Regions from separate parts of the Kitasatospora sp. NPDC058063 genome, predicted to be linked through region 1. Evidence: riboswitches for the same ligand, from Rfam matches in the RefSeq annotation. Region 1 holds a riboswitch; each other region holds the start of a gene.

The links. Region 1 has a riboswitch for cyclic di-AMP ahead of ACFVUY_RS06780 (peptidoglycan DD-metalloendopeptidase family protein). Riboswitches for the same ligand answer to the same signal wherever they lie in the genome.
Region 2: linked by a shared signal. The riboswitch ahead of ACFVUY_RS06520 (transglycosylase family protein) and the one ahead of ACFVUY_RS06780 (peptidoglycan DD-metalloendopeptidase family protein) in region 1 are both predicted to bind cyclic di-AMP.
Region 3: linked by a shared signal. The riboswitch ahead of ACFVUY_RS11990 (NlpC/P60 family protein) and the one ahead of ACFVUY_RS06780 (peptidoglycan DD-metalloendopeptidase family protein) in region 1 are both predicted to bind cyclic di-AMP.

The regions. Positions count from the first base shown of each region.
Region 1 is NZ_JBHVSD010000003.1:37,226-41,855, forward strand. It holds gene purB (adenylosuccinate lyase) at 1-1,380, shown strand, start outside; gene ACFVUY_RS06775 (MFS transporter) at 1,388-2,929, opposite strand; cyclic di-AMP (ydaO/yuaA leader) riboswitch at 3,220-3,420, shown strand; gene ACFVUY_RS06780 (peptidoglycan DD-metalloendopeptidase family protein) at 3,423-4,415, shown strand.
Region 2 is NZ_JBHVSD010000002.1:645,893-650,522, reverse strand. It holds gene ACFVUY_RS06535 (ATP-binding protein) at 1-535, shown strand, start outside; gene ACFVUY_RS06530 (DUF397 domain-containing protein) at 810-1,073, opposite strand; gene ACFVUY_RS06525 (hypothetical protein) at 1,634-2,593, shown strand; cyclic di-AMP (ydaO/yuaA leader) riboswitch at 3,045-3,215, shown strand; gene ACFVUY_RS06520 (transglycosylase family protein) at 3,202-4,578, shown strand.
Region 3 is NZ_JBHVSD010000006.1:62,176-66,805, forward strand. It holds gene ACFVUY_RS11990 (NlpC/P60 family protein) at 66-1,202, opposite strand; cyclic di-AMP (ydaO/yuaA leader) riboswitch at 1,213-1,366, opposite strand; gene ACFVUY_RS11995 (NlpC/P60 family protein) at 1,706-2,743, opposite strand; gene ACFVUY_RS12000 (NYN domain-containing protein) at 2,942-4,372, opposite strand; gene ACFVUY_RS12005 (hypothetical protein) at 4,513-4,630, opposite strand, start outside.

The DNA of each region.
Region 1 (4,630 bases):
GCGACCCTGGCCCAGCTGTGGTCCCCCGAGCACAAGGTGGTCCTCGAGCGCCACCTGTGGCTCGCCGTCCTGAAGGCCCAGCAGGACCTCGGCGTCGAGGTGCCGGCCACCGCCGTCGCCGACTACGAGCGGGTGATCGACCAGGTCGACCTCGGCTCGATCGCCGCCCGTGAGCGGGTCACCCGCCACGACGTCAAGGCCCGGATCGAGGAGTTCAGCGACCTCGCCGGGCACGAGCAGATCCACAAGGGAATGACTTCCCGGGACCTGACCGAGAACGTCGAGCAGCTCCAGATCCGCCAGTCCCTGGAGCACGTGCGCGACCGCACGGTGGCCGTCCTGGTGCGTCTGGCCAAGCTGTCCGCCCAGCACTCCGAGCTGGTCATGGCCGGCCGCTCGCACAACGTGGCCGCGCAGGCCACCACCCTGGGCAAGCGGTTCGCGTCGATCACCGACGAGCTGCTGGTCGCCTTCCGTCGCCTGGAGGAGCTGATCGCCCGCTACCCGCTGCGCGGGATCAAGGGCCCGGTCGGCACTGCCCAGGACATGCTGGACCTGCTCGGCGGCGACACCGACAAGCTGGCCGAGCTGGAGCGCCGGGTCGCCGGGCACCTCGGCTTCGAGAACGTGCTGACCAGCGTCGGCCAGGTCTACCCGCGCTCGCTGGACTTCGAGGTGCTCACCGCCCTCGTCCAGCTGGCCGCCGCGCCGTCCAGCCTGGCCAAGACCATCCGCCTGATGGCCGGCCACGAGCTGGTCACGGAGGGCTTCAAGGAGGGCCAGGTCGGCTCCTCCGCGATGCCGCACAAGATGAACACCCGCTCCTGCGAGCGCGTCAACGGCCTGGCCGTCATCCTGCGCGGCTACGCCTCGATGACCGGCGAGCTGGCCGGCGACCAGTGGAACGAGGGCGACGTCTCCTGCTCGGTGGTGCGCCGGGTCGCGCTGCCGGACGCGTTCTTCGCCTTCGACGGCCTGCTGGAGACCTTCCTGACCGTCCTCGACGAGTTCGGCGCCTTCCCCGCCGTGATCGAGGCCGAGCTGGACCGCTACCTGCCGTTCCTCGCCACCACGAAGGTGCTGATGGGCGCGGTGCGCGCGGGCGTCGGCCGGGAGACCGGGCACGAGGTCATCAAGGAGCACGCCGTCGCCTCCGCGCTGGCGATGCGCGCGGGCGCCCGGGAGAACGAGCTGCTGGACCGGCTGGCCGCCGACGAGCGGATCCCGCTGGACCGGGCCGCGCTGGACGCGCTGCTGGCCGACCGGCTGTCCTTCACCGGCGCGGCCGGTGCCCAGGTCGCCGAGGTCGTCCGCCAGGTGGAGGCCGTCGCGGCCGCCTACCCGGAGGCCGCCAAGTACGCGCCGGCCGACATCCTCTGACGTTCGGTCAGTTCAGAGTCGAGGGCCCTGCCGCCGGACCGGTGGCGGGGCCCTCGCGCGTCGTGGGGACGTGGCCGGGGTCGAGCGGCGGGGCGGTCGGTCCGCACGGCCAGTCGCAGTTCGGCTCGGCCACCGGCTGCTCCTCGGGGGCGAGCACATTGCCGCGTACGGTCGCGGCGGCGATCAGCCCGCCGGCCACCAGGAGGCCCGCGCAGATCAGCATCGCGGTGTGGAAGGCGGAGTCGACCGCGGAGGGCACCCGGTAGGCGTCGCCGCTCAGCCCGGCCAGCGCCGGCAGGGCGGCCACCGCGAGCAGGCCGGCCGCGCGGGCGGCGGCGTTGTTGACCCCGCTGGCGATGCCGGCGTGCCGGACCTCGACGGCGGCCAGCACGGTCGCCGTCAGCGGCGCGACCAGCAGCGTCATCCCGCAGCCCATCACCGTGACGGCGGGCAGCACGTCCACCCAGTACGAGGCGTCGGGGCCGATGCGCAGCATCAGCAGCACCCCGGCGGCGCACAGCAGGGGGCCGACGGTCAGCGGGACGCGCGGGCCGATCCGTTTGCCGAGGCGCCCGGCGCGCGCGGACAGCGCCAGCATCAGCACGGTGATCGGCACCAGGGCGAAGCCCGAGACCAGCGGCGAGAACCCGGACACGATCTGGAGCTGCACCACCAGCAGGAAGAAGACGCCGCTGAACGCCGCGTACACGCACAGGGTGACCAGGTTCACCGCGGTGAACAGCCGTGAGGAGAACAGCCCGAGCGGCAGCATCGGTTCGGGCGCGCGGCGTTCGACGGCCACGAAGGCGACGCCGAGCACCACCCCGATCACCCCGCTGACCCAGACCGCCGGGGACAGGCCCTCGCCGGCCGCGGTCAGCGCGTAGGTGATCGCGCCGAGCGCGAGGGCGGCGAGCACGGCGCCGAGCACGTCGAAGCGGCCGGTGGCGGCCTCGTCCCGGGTCTCCGGCACCGACCGGGTGGTCACCGCGATCACGGCGGCGGCGAGCGGCAGGTTCAACAGGAAGATCCAGCGCCAGCCGGGGCCGTCCACCAGCCAGCCGCCGAGGAAGGGGCCGATCGCGGCGGACACCCCGCCGAGGCCGGACCAGAGCCCGACCGCGGCCGAGCGGTCGTCGGGGTGGAAGACGGCCTGGAGCATGGCGAGCGAGCCGGGGGTGAGCAGCGCCCCGCCGATGCCCTGGACGGCGCGGGCGGCGATCAGCACGTGGATGTTCGGCGCCGCGGCGCAGGCCGCGGAGGCGATGGCGAACCAGACCACGCCGATCAGGAAGACCTTGCGCCGCCCGTACCGGTCGCCGAGCGCGCCGCCGAGCAGGATCAGGCCCGCCAGGGTGAGCAGATAGGCGTTCAGGGTCCATTGCAGGGACGCCAGGGAGGCGCCGAGGTCGGCGCCGATCCGGGGCAGGGCGACGTTCACCACGGTGCCGTCGAGCATCGCCATGCTGGAGCCGAGCACGGTCGCCAGTAGTACCCAGCGACCCTGCGCGGTGCCCAGGCGCAGGGTGCCGGCCTCGGAGGTGGCCACGGGCGAATCCTGCGCTGCCGGGGCGCACGTGACAAGGGTCACCGGTGGGTGTGTTGACGGTCGGCGGTGCGTGAACGGATGGCTGCGGTCCGTCGCCGATCTCGGCGCAGGGTCGTGGATCAGTGGCGGGGGGTGAATGGGTTGTGTACGCACCGTGGGGTCCGGTCTGCGGAGGGTCACCGGAACGGGGGAGATGGTTGCCCTTTCAAAGATCGACATTGCTTCACCCGAACGGATGGGTTTTAGTTCAGCGACCGCCCGGCCAGTCCGGACGGATCCCCCGGGTGGAACGCCGAGTCCTGCCGCTGCCCGGTGGTTCGAAACGAACTCTGTACGGCAGGAGCGGGGGACCCACAGGTAAGTCGCCGGACCGGAGTTCGCGCCTCAGGGCGCGGGCGTCCAGGACCGGCTAGGGGTGAAGCCGCGCATGCGGCCGGGCAACTCCAGCCCGAACCCGACAGCTCACCTCGCAGGCGTCGGAGAGGAAAATTCCATGCCTGCTCAGGCTCGTCGTATCGCCCTGCCCCGCGCCGCCCGTATCGGCATCGCGACCGCCGTCACCGGTGTCTCCTTCGCCCTCCCGCTCGTCACCGCGGTGAGCGCCCAGGCCCACGCCGTTCCGGCCGCCCCGGCCGCGCAGGCCCCCGCCTCCACGGACACCAAGTCGGCCGCGCCGGCCGCTGCCCCGGCCGCCCCGGCCGCGCAGGAGAGCTACCGCGTCGTCAGCGGCGACACCCTGTCCAAGATCGCCGACGCCAAGAACGTCGAGGGCGGCTGGCACGCGCTGTACGAGCAGAACCGCTCGGTCGTCGGCGCCAACCCGAACCTGATCTTCCCGGGCCAGCAGCTCGCGCTGTCGGGCCACGCCGCCGCCCCGGCCGCCGACGCCGCCCCGGCCAAGCCGGCCGCCCCGGCGAAGCCCGCCCAGCCGGCCGCTCCGGCGACCCAGGCCGCCAAGCCGCAGGCCCAGGTCCAGGTGAAGACCGAGGCCGCCAAGCCCTCCGCCCAGCTCCAGACCCAGCTGCAGGTCGCCGCTCCGGCCCCGGTCGTGACCGCCACTCCGGTCGCCGCCGCCACCTCCGGCTTCGTCGCCCCGCTGGCCAACGCGAAGCTCGGCACCGCCTACGGCGTGGCCGGCTCGATGTGGGCCTCCGGCCACCACACCGGCCAGGACTTCGTCGCCTCCACCGGCACCCCGCTGCGCGCCGTCGCCAACGGCGTCGTGGTCAAGGCCGGCAACGGCGGCGCCTACGGCAACGAGGTCGAGATCAAGCTCGCCGACGGCCACTACGCCGAGTACGCGCACCTCTCCTCGATCGGCGTGAGGATCGGTCAGACCGTCACCGTCGGCCAGCAGATCGGCCTCTCCGGCGCCACCGGCAACGTGACCGGCCCGCACCTGCACTTCGAGATCCGCAACGGCTCGGAGTACGGCTCGGACATCAACCCGGTCGCCTACCTGCGCGCGCACGGCGTCGCGCTCTGACCCGGGGCCGCTGAGCCCCGAGGGTTTCTGAACCACCGCTGCTGCGGGGCGAATCGATCCTCCGGGATGGTCATGTCGGGTGACCGCTCGACCGGGTGATCGCCGCACGGCGGACATGGGCGCGGGACACGCCCAGGCCGGCCCGGCCGCACGAGGACCTCCTCGTACGGCCGGGCCGGCCGCTGCCGTTCCGGACCCGCCCGGTCGTGCCCGGT
Region 2 (4,630 bases), on a different contig from region 1:
CACCTGTACGCTCGCTCCTCGCTTCGAAGCCGTCAGAACCGCGCGCGACTTCGCTCGGAGCACGCTCCAGCACTGGGGCCTGACGGAGCTGTTCGACGACGTCGCGCTGGTGGCCTCGGAACTCGTGACCAACGCGCTCCGGCATGCGATCGGCGCACGGCCCGACCCGTCGGGCGGCACCCAGGGCGAGTACGACTTTCCCATACAGCCGACCCCGGAGGGCCGGCTCCCGATCCGAATAAGCCTGGTGCACCGCGCACCCCAGGTGGTCTGCGCGGTGAGCGATCCGAGCAGCATCGGCCCGATCGCACGGGAGGCCGACTTCGTCGCCGAATCCGGCCGCGGGCTGCACCTGGTGGAGTCGTTCAGTCGCTCCTGGGGCTGGCACCCGCTGGGCAGCGGCAAGGTGGTCTGGGCGATGTTCGAGGCGGAGACGATCGTCGGCTCCCCGCTGGACGGGCACCCCGGACTCGGCGGCCGCTCACCGCTCGACGGCCCCGTCGAGATCGGCGGACGGCATCGGCGCTCGGCCTAGGACGGGCCGTGCGCCCCGAACGGGCCCCCCGACCCGAGCGGGCCGCGCGCCCAGGGCGGACCCTGCGCCGGGCGGCGCACGGCCGGTCGACGGAAGTCCCGGGAGGACCACACCCCGGGCCCTTCCACCCGGCACCGCCGAGGACTTCCGGTCCGGTGCGGACGCCTCCGGGGCGGAGACCGCCGGCGAGGAGGTCCCCGGAGGAGACAAAGACAAAGGCCGTCGTGGTGTCGGCACCCACGACGGCCCCCCGATGATGGAGCACGGCGGTCGGTCAGACCGCCAGGTGGTCGAACTCCCCGTCCTTGGCCCCCAGCAGCAGGGCGGCGATCTCGGCCCGGGTGTAGATGAGGGCCGGGCCGTCCGGGAACCGCGAGTTGCGCATCGCCACATCGCCGCCGGGCAGGGCCGCGAACTCGACGCAGTTGCCCTGGGAGTTGCTGTGCCGGCTCTTCTGCCAGACCACCCCCTGGAGATCGGCGGCGGCCATCCCGTTGTAGGTGTCGTACGAGCCGTGCGTGTCCTGCGAGTCGTGCATAGAAATCTCCCGAAGAGCTTCCGGAGTTGTCGTCCAGCGCGGCGCCCCCGGCACCGTCGAAACGAACGGACCGGCCCCGTACCGGTCCGGCACAACGCCTCACTTGACGCGATGATAGCTGCAGTGCACGTGCATCAGCACGGGACGTTGCAGGTGCACGTGGCCTTTTGCCCGCAGCCGCGAACTCTTCACGGACCCTTCTCCTGACGGTACGTAAACGGACATAGCCGATGAATCGTCGGGCGCGCGATAACCGGCCGTGAGCGCCTCCCCGCTGAATGTTGATCTTCGAATGCCGGGAGTCGCACCCCCGTGACCCTCCGTCAAACCATCCTCATGCTGTGAGACATCTCACGCGCCCCAGGTGCAACGTCGGCCCCCTCGGGTCACGTCGAGGCAACCACCGGCGGTCGCGCGGGGATTGGGAGCGGAATGTCCGGATTGTAGGCAAAGCGCCCGGACCGGCGCCGGAGACGCACCGGGCTCCGGACCGCTGCCGCGTGAAACCCACGCGGCAGCCGACTGCAAGCCGGACGGGCAGATGTCCTACGATCTCCGGCATGAGCACCGCAGCCATCCCGGGCGCGCCACTGCCCGTCCGTACTCCAGGCTCCCGTGCGCGGGGGCGCCACCGTCGTCCCGAGCGCCCCGAGATCCCGGCCGGCGCCCCGGCCCTGGTGCTCGCCGTGCCCGCGACCGCCGGGCCCGAGTCCCGCTCGGTCGTCGAGGAGTTGCTCTCGATCGTCCGCACCGAGCAGAACGGCGTCCGGACCGCGGTCGGCTACCTGCCCGGCAACGGCGGCGAGGGCGCGGGCGGCGAGGACCGCACCGTGGCCGAGCTGCTGGCCATGGCGGCCGAGGCCGGGCTGCCCACGCCCGTCCTGGTGCCGCTGGTGCCCGGCCCGCACACCTTCCTGACCGAGCTTCACGCGCTCGCCGCCGAGTACGGCGCGCCCGTCACCGACCCGCTGGGCCCGCACCCGCTGCTGGCCGAGGCCGTGCACGTCCGGCTGTCCGAGGCCGGGCTGGCCCGGGCCGACCGCGCCCGGCTGTTCGCCATCGCGACCGCCGCGGACGGCGTGGTGCTGACCACCGTCGGCGGCGAGGACGCGGCCGCGGCGGCCGGTATCACCGGCGTGCTGCTGGCCGCCCGACTGGCCGTGCCGGTCGTCGCCGCCGCGCTCGACGTGCCCGGCTCGGTGGCCGCGGCCGTCAACCACCTCAGGGACACCGGCTCGCAGCGCCCGGCGCTGGCCCCGCTGGTGATCGGCCCGGAGGCGGACTCCGAACTGCTCGCCACCGCCGCCGAGGAGACCGGCTGCCCGTCGGCCGCGCCGCTGGGCTCGTACCCGTCGGTCGGCCAGCTGATCGCCTCCACCTACCTGGCGGCGCTGCCCGCGCCGTCCCCGGAGGACCTGGCACGGGCCGAGGCGGCGGCCGCGGCCGCCGCCGAGGCCGAGGGGGCCCTGGAGGGCGTCCGCGGCGCTCACGCGGCCTCCCAGGAGCCCGCAGGGCGGTAGTCGACGCCGCGCGCCGGTTCGCGCGCACCGAAGGGCCCGGAACGGCATGCGTTCCGGGCCCTTCGGTTTTGCTCCGCCCGCCCACGGCCGTCCCGCGGAAGTCGGACGGCAATGAAGTGGAATGTCCGTTCTGGCCTATTTGAAAGGAAATAGGAAACGCGGTCGCGGGCGCTCGCATCACTGCCGCCACAGCATCCGCCGGGGCGCTCCGGCCCGCGATTCGACGCACCGTCACACCACTTCTGAAGCGCTGCCAGTTGTGGGCTTCCGCAACAGGGTTGCCTGAAAACGATCATTTACGATCATGAAGAGCGGCAATTTTGGCAGTTCCCACTAAACCGTGATGCGCATCACAGCCGTTTGCAGTTTGAACTTAAGTCTGATTAACGTGCTCCCCGTTCGTGACCACACGAACCCGGTTCATCCGCGACGCCGAGTCCTGCCGTCGGATGTCCTGGCAGCGCGAAATCGCACCACGGCAGGAGCGGGGGACCCACAGGTAAGTCGCCCCGGACCGATCTCCGGAACGGTCCAGGGCTAGGGGTGAAGCCGCGCCCACAGCGCGGCCGGGCAACTCCAGCCCGAATCCGACAGCTCACCTCGCAGGCGTGGGAGAGGACCGCGTCTTCATGCTGCCCACCAACGGCACTCGTCTGTCCAGCCGCACCCGTCGCGTGATCGCCGCCCTGGGCGTCGCGGGCGTCGGCCTCACCGTCCCCTGCATCGCCTCCGGCACCGCCTCCGCCGCCACCGTCGCCACCTGGGACAAGGTCGCCCAGTGCGAGAGCGGCGGCAACTGGAGCATCAACACGGGCAACGGCTTCTACGGCGGCCTCCAGTTCACCTCCAGCACCTGGTCCGCCTTCGGCGGCAGCGCCTTCGCGGCGCGCGCCGACCTGGCCACCAAGGACCAGCAGATCGCCGTCGCCGAGAAGGTCCTCGCCTCGCAGGGCCCCGGCGCCTGGCCCGTGTGCTCGGTCCAGGCCGGCCTCACCAAGGGCGGCGCCGCGGCCGCCGTCGACACCTCGGCGGGCTCCACCGCCGGCTCGACCGCCGCCAAGCCCGCGCAGCCCGCCCAGAGCGCCAAGCCGGCCGCCCCGGCCGCCAAGCCCGCTCCGCAGACCCAGGCCCCGGCCGCCAAGCCCGCCGCGCCCGCCCAGGACGGCACGCAGGCCGGCACCGACTCCGCCGCCTCCGGAAACCGGAGCGACTGGGTCCAGAAGCGCCAGCAGCAGGCCCAGAACGGCGACTACACCGTGGTCGAGGGCGACTGGCTGTCCGCGATCGCCGACCAGCACAAGGTGCAGGGCGGCTGGCAGCGGCTGTACGAGCTCAACCGCGGCACCCTGACCGAGGGTCCGGACAGCATCTACCCGGGCCAGCAGCTGTCCTTCGGCGGCAACGGCCAGGCCCAGGCCGGCCAGTCCGCCACCGGCAAGTCCGGCTCGGACTTCACCTGGTTCGACCGCTCGCAGAAGTCCGGCCAGTCCGCGAACGGCGGTGCCGTGAACGCCCAGCCGACCACGCAGGCCCAGACCCCGGCCGCCAAGCCGTCCACCAAGCCGGCCGCCAAGCCCGCTCCGCAGACCCAGGCTCCGGCCCAGACCCAGACTCCGGCCGCCACCGGCAGCATGGCCGCCGCGGTCTCCTTCGCCGAGTCGAAGGTCGGTCAGGCGTACGTCTACGGCGGCACCGGCAACGGTGGCTGGGACTGCTCCGGCCTGACCCAGGCCGCGCTGCGCGCCGCGGGCGTCTCCGTCCCGCGCATCGCCGCCGACCAGGCCGCCGCCAGCACCCACGTCTCGCTGGACAGCCTCCAGCCGGGCGACCTGCTGTTCTGGTCCAACAACGGCAAGGACTCCGGCGTCTACCACGTCGCGATCTACGTCGGCAACGGCAAGTACGTCGAGGCCGCCAACCCGAGTTCGGGCGTCCGCGAGCAGAGCATCGCCAACTGGGCCCCGGACTTCGCCGGCCGGGTCTGAGAACGGCGAACAGCCGACGGATGACGGACGACGGATAACAGCTGACGGATAA
Region 3 (4,630 bases), on a different contig from region 1:
GCAGGAAAAACCGCAGGCCCGGCCTCCCCTGGGGGAGGCCGGGCCTGGAAGCGTTCGAGCGGTGATCAGACCCGCACGATGGAGGCCAGCGGCATGTTGGTGACGGCCTCGTAGCGCACCGACGCGCCCGGCTTGGGCGCGTGCAGCACCTGGCCGTTGCCCGCGTAGATGCCGACGTGGTGGGCGTCGGTGTAGAAGATCAGCAGGTCGCCGGGCTGGGCCTGGGAGATGTCCGAGCCGATCCGGGTGCCGGCCGAGGCCTGCGCCTGCGAGGTGCGCGGCAGCGACACGCCCGCCTGGTTGAACGCCCAGACCATCAGGCCGGAGCAGTCGAAGGAGCCCGGGCCGGTGGCGCCCCAGACGTACGGGCTGCCGATCTTGGAGGCGGCGGCCGACAGCGCGGCGGCACCGCGCGAGCTGCCCGGGGCCACCTTCACCGGGGAGGAGGCGGTCGAGCCGGTCGAGGCGCTCGAGCCGGCCGCGAGGTCGCCGCGGCTGTTGTCGCGGGAGGCGCGGTCGGCCTGCTGCTGCTGGGCCTGGGCGGCGTCGGCCTTGGCCTTGGCGTCGGCCGCGGCCTTCTCCTCGGCCTGGCGCAGCGCCTGGCGCTCCTGCTCGGTCAGCGTGTTGAGCAGGTCCTGGGCCGCCTTCAGCTTGCCCTGGACCTCCTCCTTGGAGGTCTTCAGCTGCTGGGTGGTCGACTCCAGCTCGGCGAGCTTGCCCTGGGCCTCGTTGCGGTCCTGGTCGAGCTTGCGCTGCTGCTCCTGGAGCTCCTTCAGCTGACCCTTCTGGGTGCTGCCGGCCTGGTTCAGCGCGTCGGCCTGGCTGAGGAAGGTGTCCGGGCTGGAGGAGAACATCAGCTGGACGGTCGGGGATATGCCCCCGTTGCGGTACTGCTCGCCGGCGATCTCGGCCAGGCCGCCCTGGAGCTCGGTGACCTGGGCCTGCTGACGGGCCACCTGGTCCTGCATGCCGGAGACCTGCTTCTCCAGCTCCTGCTGCTTGGCCTGGGCCGCGTTGTAGTTCTCGGTCGCGATCTCGGCCTGCTCGTTGAGCTGGTCGACCTGCCCCTTGACCTGTTCCTTGGTCGGCTGCGGGTCGGCGTGGGCACCTTGCGCGGAGAGGACGACGGCTGCCGCGGCGACACCGGTCAGAATCGAGACCCGGGCGCGGCCTGCGGGCTTGGGACGACGATGGGACGCCACGAAGGCGGACTCCTTCTTCCTACGTCCGCCTACCGGGTGAGCTGACGGGTTCGGGCCGGAAGCATGCCCTACGACGCCTCACGGCCGTTCCATCGGCCGACCTGGCGTCGATTCACCCCGGAGGAACGTGGTTCCCCGGCTCCGCTCCGCAGCGCCCCCAAAACACTGGGCTCCCCTGTCGGGCAGTCGCTTCGACCTGCCCCGCTGCCTCACGAACTCGACGGTAACCACCGCCGCCACCCTGGCTGGGCGATCGACAGTGCGGTGGTTCAGAGCACGACCCTAGTAACTGAACCGTGATCGGTTCAAATCCTTGTCAGAAAAAAGACCAAAGATTTCCCAAGTTCTGCTGTGAAAATGACCGATGGTGACCACCGGCACACAGAAGGCTGATCAGTTCTCAGCATGTGGCCGCGAAGGCGCGGAAAGCCGAACGCCACCCCCCGCACGAGGGGTGGCGCTTTTCACAGGCCCCGGAACGGCCCCGCGGGCGTGTCGGGCCGTCAGACCCGGCGGATGGTGTTGATCGACATCGCGTCGGCCTTCATCACCTTCACCACGTCACCGGTGTGCGGCGCGTGGACCACCATGCCGTTGCCGATGTACATCCCGACGTGGTGCATGTCGTTGCCGTAGATCACCAGGTCGCCCGGCTGGGCCTGGTCCAGCGACGGCACCCGGGTGCCGTAGTGGCCCTGCTCCTGCGAGGTGCGCGGCAGCGAGACGCCCGCCTGCCCGTACGCCCAGACCATCAGGCCCGAGCAGTCGAAGGTGGTCGAGCCGGTGGCGCCCCACACGTACGGCGAGCCCTGCTTGCCCATCGCCTTGGCCATCGCCACGGCCGCGTAGCCGCTGGCCGGCGGCAGGCTGCTGAGGTCGACCCGGTCGCTGCCGCGCGAGGCGCGGTCGTCCTGCGCCTGCTGGGCCTTCAGCGCGGCGCGGTCGGTGGCGCTCAGCGAGTTCAGCAGGTCCTGGGCGGCCTTCAGCTTGGTGTTGACGTCCGCCTTGGCCTGGTTCAGGTCCTTGGTGGTGGTGTCCAGCGAGGCGAGCACGGCGGAGGCCTCGACCTTCTCCTGGTCCAGCCGGCGCTGCTGGTCCAGCAGCCCCTTGAGCGCCTCGGCCTGGCTGCTGCTGGCCTGCTGGACGGTGGAGGCCTTCTCCAGGTAGCCGGACGGGTCGGAGGTGAGCATCAGCTGGACGGACGGGTCGATGCCGCCGGTGCGGTACTGCTCGCCCGCCACCTCGGCGAGACCGCCCTGGAGCTGGGTCATCTGCTCCTGACTGCGGGCCACCTGGTCCTGCAGCTGGTCGGCCTGCTTGCGCAGCTGGTCGGCCCGCTCCTTGGCGCCGTTGTACTTCTCCGCCGCCTGCTCCTGCTCCTCCTGGAGCTGGTCGATCTGCGCCTTGACGTCCGTTTTGTTCGGCTGCGGCGCGGCGTGCGCGGCCACCTGGGCGGAGAGGGCGACCGCGGTCGCAGCAGCAGCGGTGAGCACGGAGATCCGCGCGCGGCTCGGCTGCTTGGGACGGCGGTGGGAGGCCAAGGGTCCTGCTCCTTCTTCCAACGGACTCACCTGATGGGATGAGATTCCGGAAAATAGGTTTGACGCCAGACCCTAGTGAAGATCTATCCGTTTTGCCACTCCCCCGAAGGTGTGAACTCCGGTCCGCACACTGACGACACGGGACCCGCACATCACTCCGGAACCACTCCTGACCAGGCATCGCACAGCTGGTCGGGGTCAGGGGCGCGCCAGCCGGTTCAGCAGCAGCACCGAGGCGACGGGGCGCGCGCCCGCCTTCCGCACGCCGTCCGCGACCTCCCGGTCGGTGGACACCACCACCACCGGACGGCCCTGCGGCTCGGCCCGCACCAGACGGCGGATCAGCTCGTCGGCCGTCTCCCCGGTCCGGCTGAACCGCACCCGGACCCCGCGCGGCGGCGCCATGATCACCGGGACGTCCAGGTCCTGCCCGTCGAACACGCAGGTGACCTCCGCCTGGGTGCGCTGCGCCAGCATCGCCAGCCCGCCCAGCAGCCGGATCCGCTGCTGCTCCAGCGGCAGCGTCGGATAACCGGTCTTGGTCACGTTGTAGCCGTCCACCACCAGGTGCACCTGGGGGATCGCCAGCAGCTGGTCCAGCAGCGCCGGATCGTCCTCGGCCAGCCCGCGCCGGGCCACGTCGTGGGGCGAGGCCGCCCCCGGCACCACCGCCTCCACCAGGTCCGCCGGGCGGATCTGGGAGACCGGCAGCGCCAGCTCCCGCTGGAGCCCCTGGGCCGACTGCAGCACGGTGTCCAGCAGCAGCCGCAGCCGCATGTCCTCGACGCTGCGCCCCTCACGGGCCGACCGGCGGCCCTGCTCCACCGCGTTCTCCAGCTCCGAGACCCGGTGCCTGAGCCTGCGCGCCTCGGTCTCGGCCGCACCGCGCTCGGCCGCGGTCTGCGCCTTCAGGGCTTCCAGCTCGCCGGCCACCCGGCGGGTCTCGGCCTGCGCCCGGCGGGTGTCGCTCTCCAGCGACCGCACCTTCTTGCGCAGCGACTCGGCCTCCTTGCGGACGCCGTCCGACTCGGCACGCTGCCGGTCCACCTCCGCCCGCGCGGAGGCCCGCACCTCGGCCAGCTCGGCGTGCAGCTTCTCCACCAGCCGGGCCGACTCCGCGGCCGCGTCCTCGGCACCGGCCCGCTCGGCCTCCTCGCCGGCCTCGGCCACCAGCCGGCTCCAGCCCGCCGAACGCACCAGGTAGGCGGCGGCCGCGACGTCCATCGGATCGGCGGCGCTCGGGACGGTGCCCGACTCCAGCGCCTTCACCAGGTCCGGCTGCCCGAGGCGCAGCCGCTCCGCTATCCGCACCCGGAAGGCCGGCTCCGCCTCCAGGGCCGCCGCCAGCGCGGTGGCCGCGTACTTGGCCCGCCGCGCCGGGGTGAACTTGACGTACTGACGCAGGCTCTGCGGGAGTTCGCCCGCCGGCAGCCCGCCGAGCGCGTCCGAGGCCAGCCCGACCACGCGCCGGCGCACGCCCTCGGGCAGCGGCCGGTCGAGCTTCTCGACGGCGTGCTCCGCCGCGGGCTCGGAGGAGTCGTTCGCCGCCTCGGCCGCCGCCCCGGCCCGGGCCTCGGCCGCAGCGGGCTGAAGCCCCTGGGCTTCGCCGGGCTCCTTCGCTGCGTCCATCACGTCCTCGGCTCCGATCCTGGTCCAGCGGGGCACGGCCGCGACCTCCCCCTGTCGTCACGCTCCGTGCGTCTTGTTCTGCATTGTCCCGTGCGGCGCGGGCGGGTGCGCCGCGCACCCACCCGCCGCCGCGGCGGGGATCAGCCCTGCTCGGTGGGGGCCTGCGCCCCCTCGGCACCCGGGCGGGCCACCAGCTCGACCTGGTCCACCGCGTTGCACCAGCGGCAGCGCACCGACTCGATGGTCTCGCTCAGCACC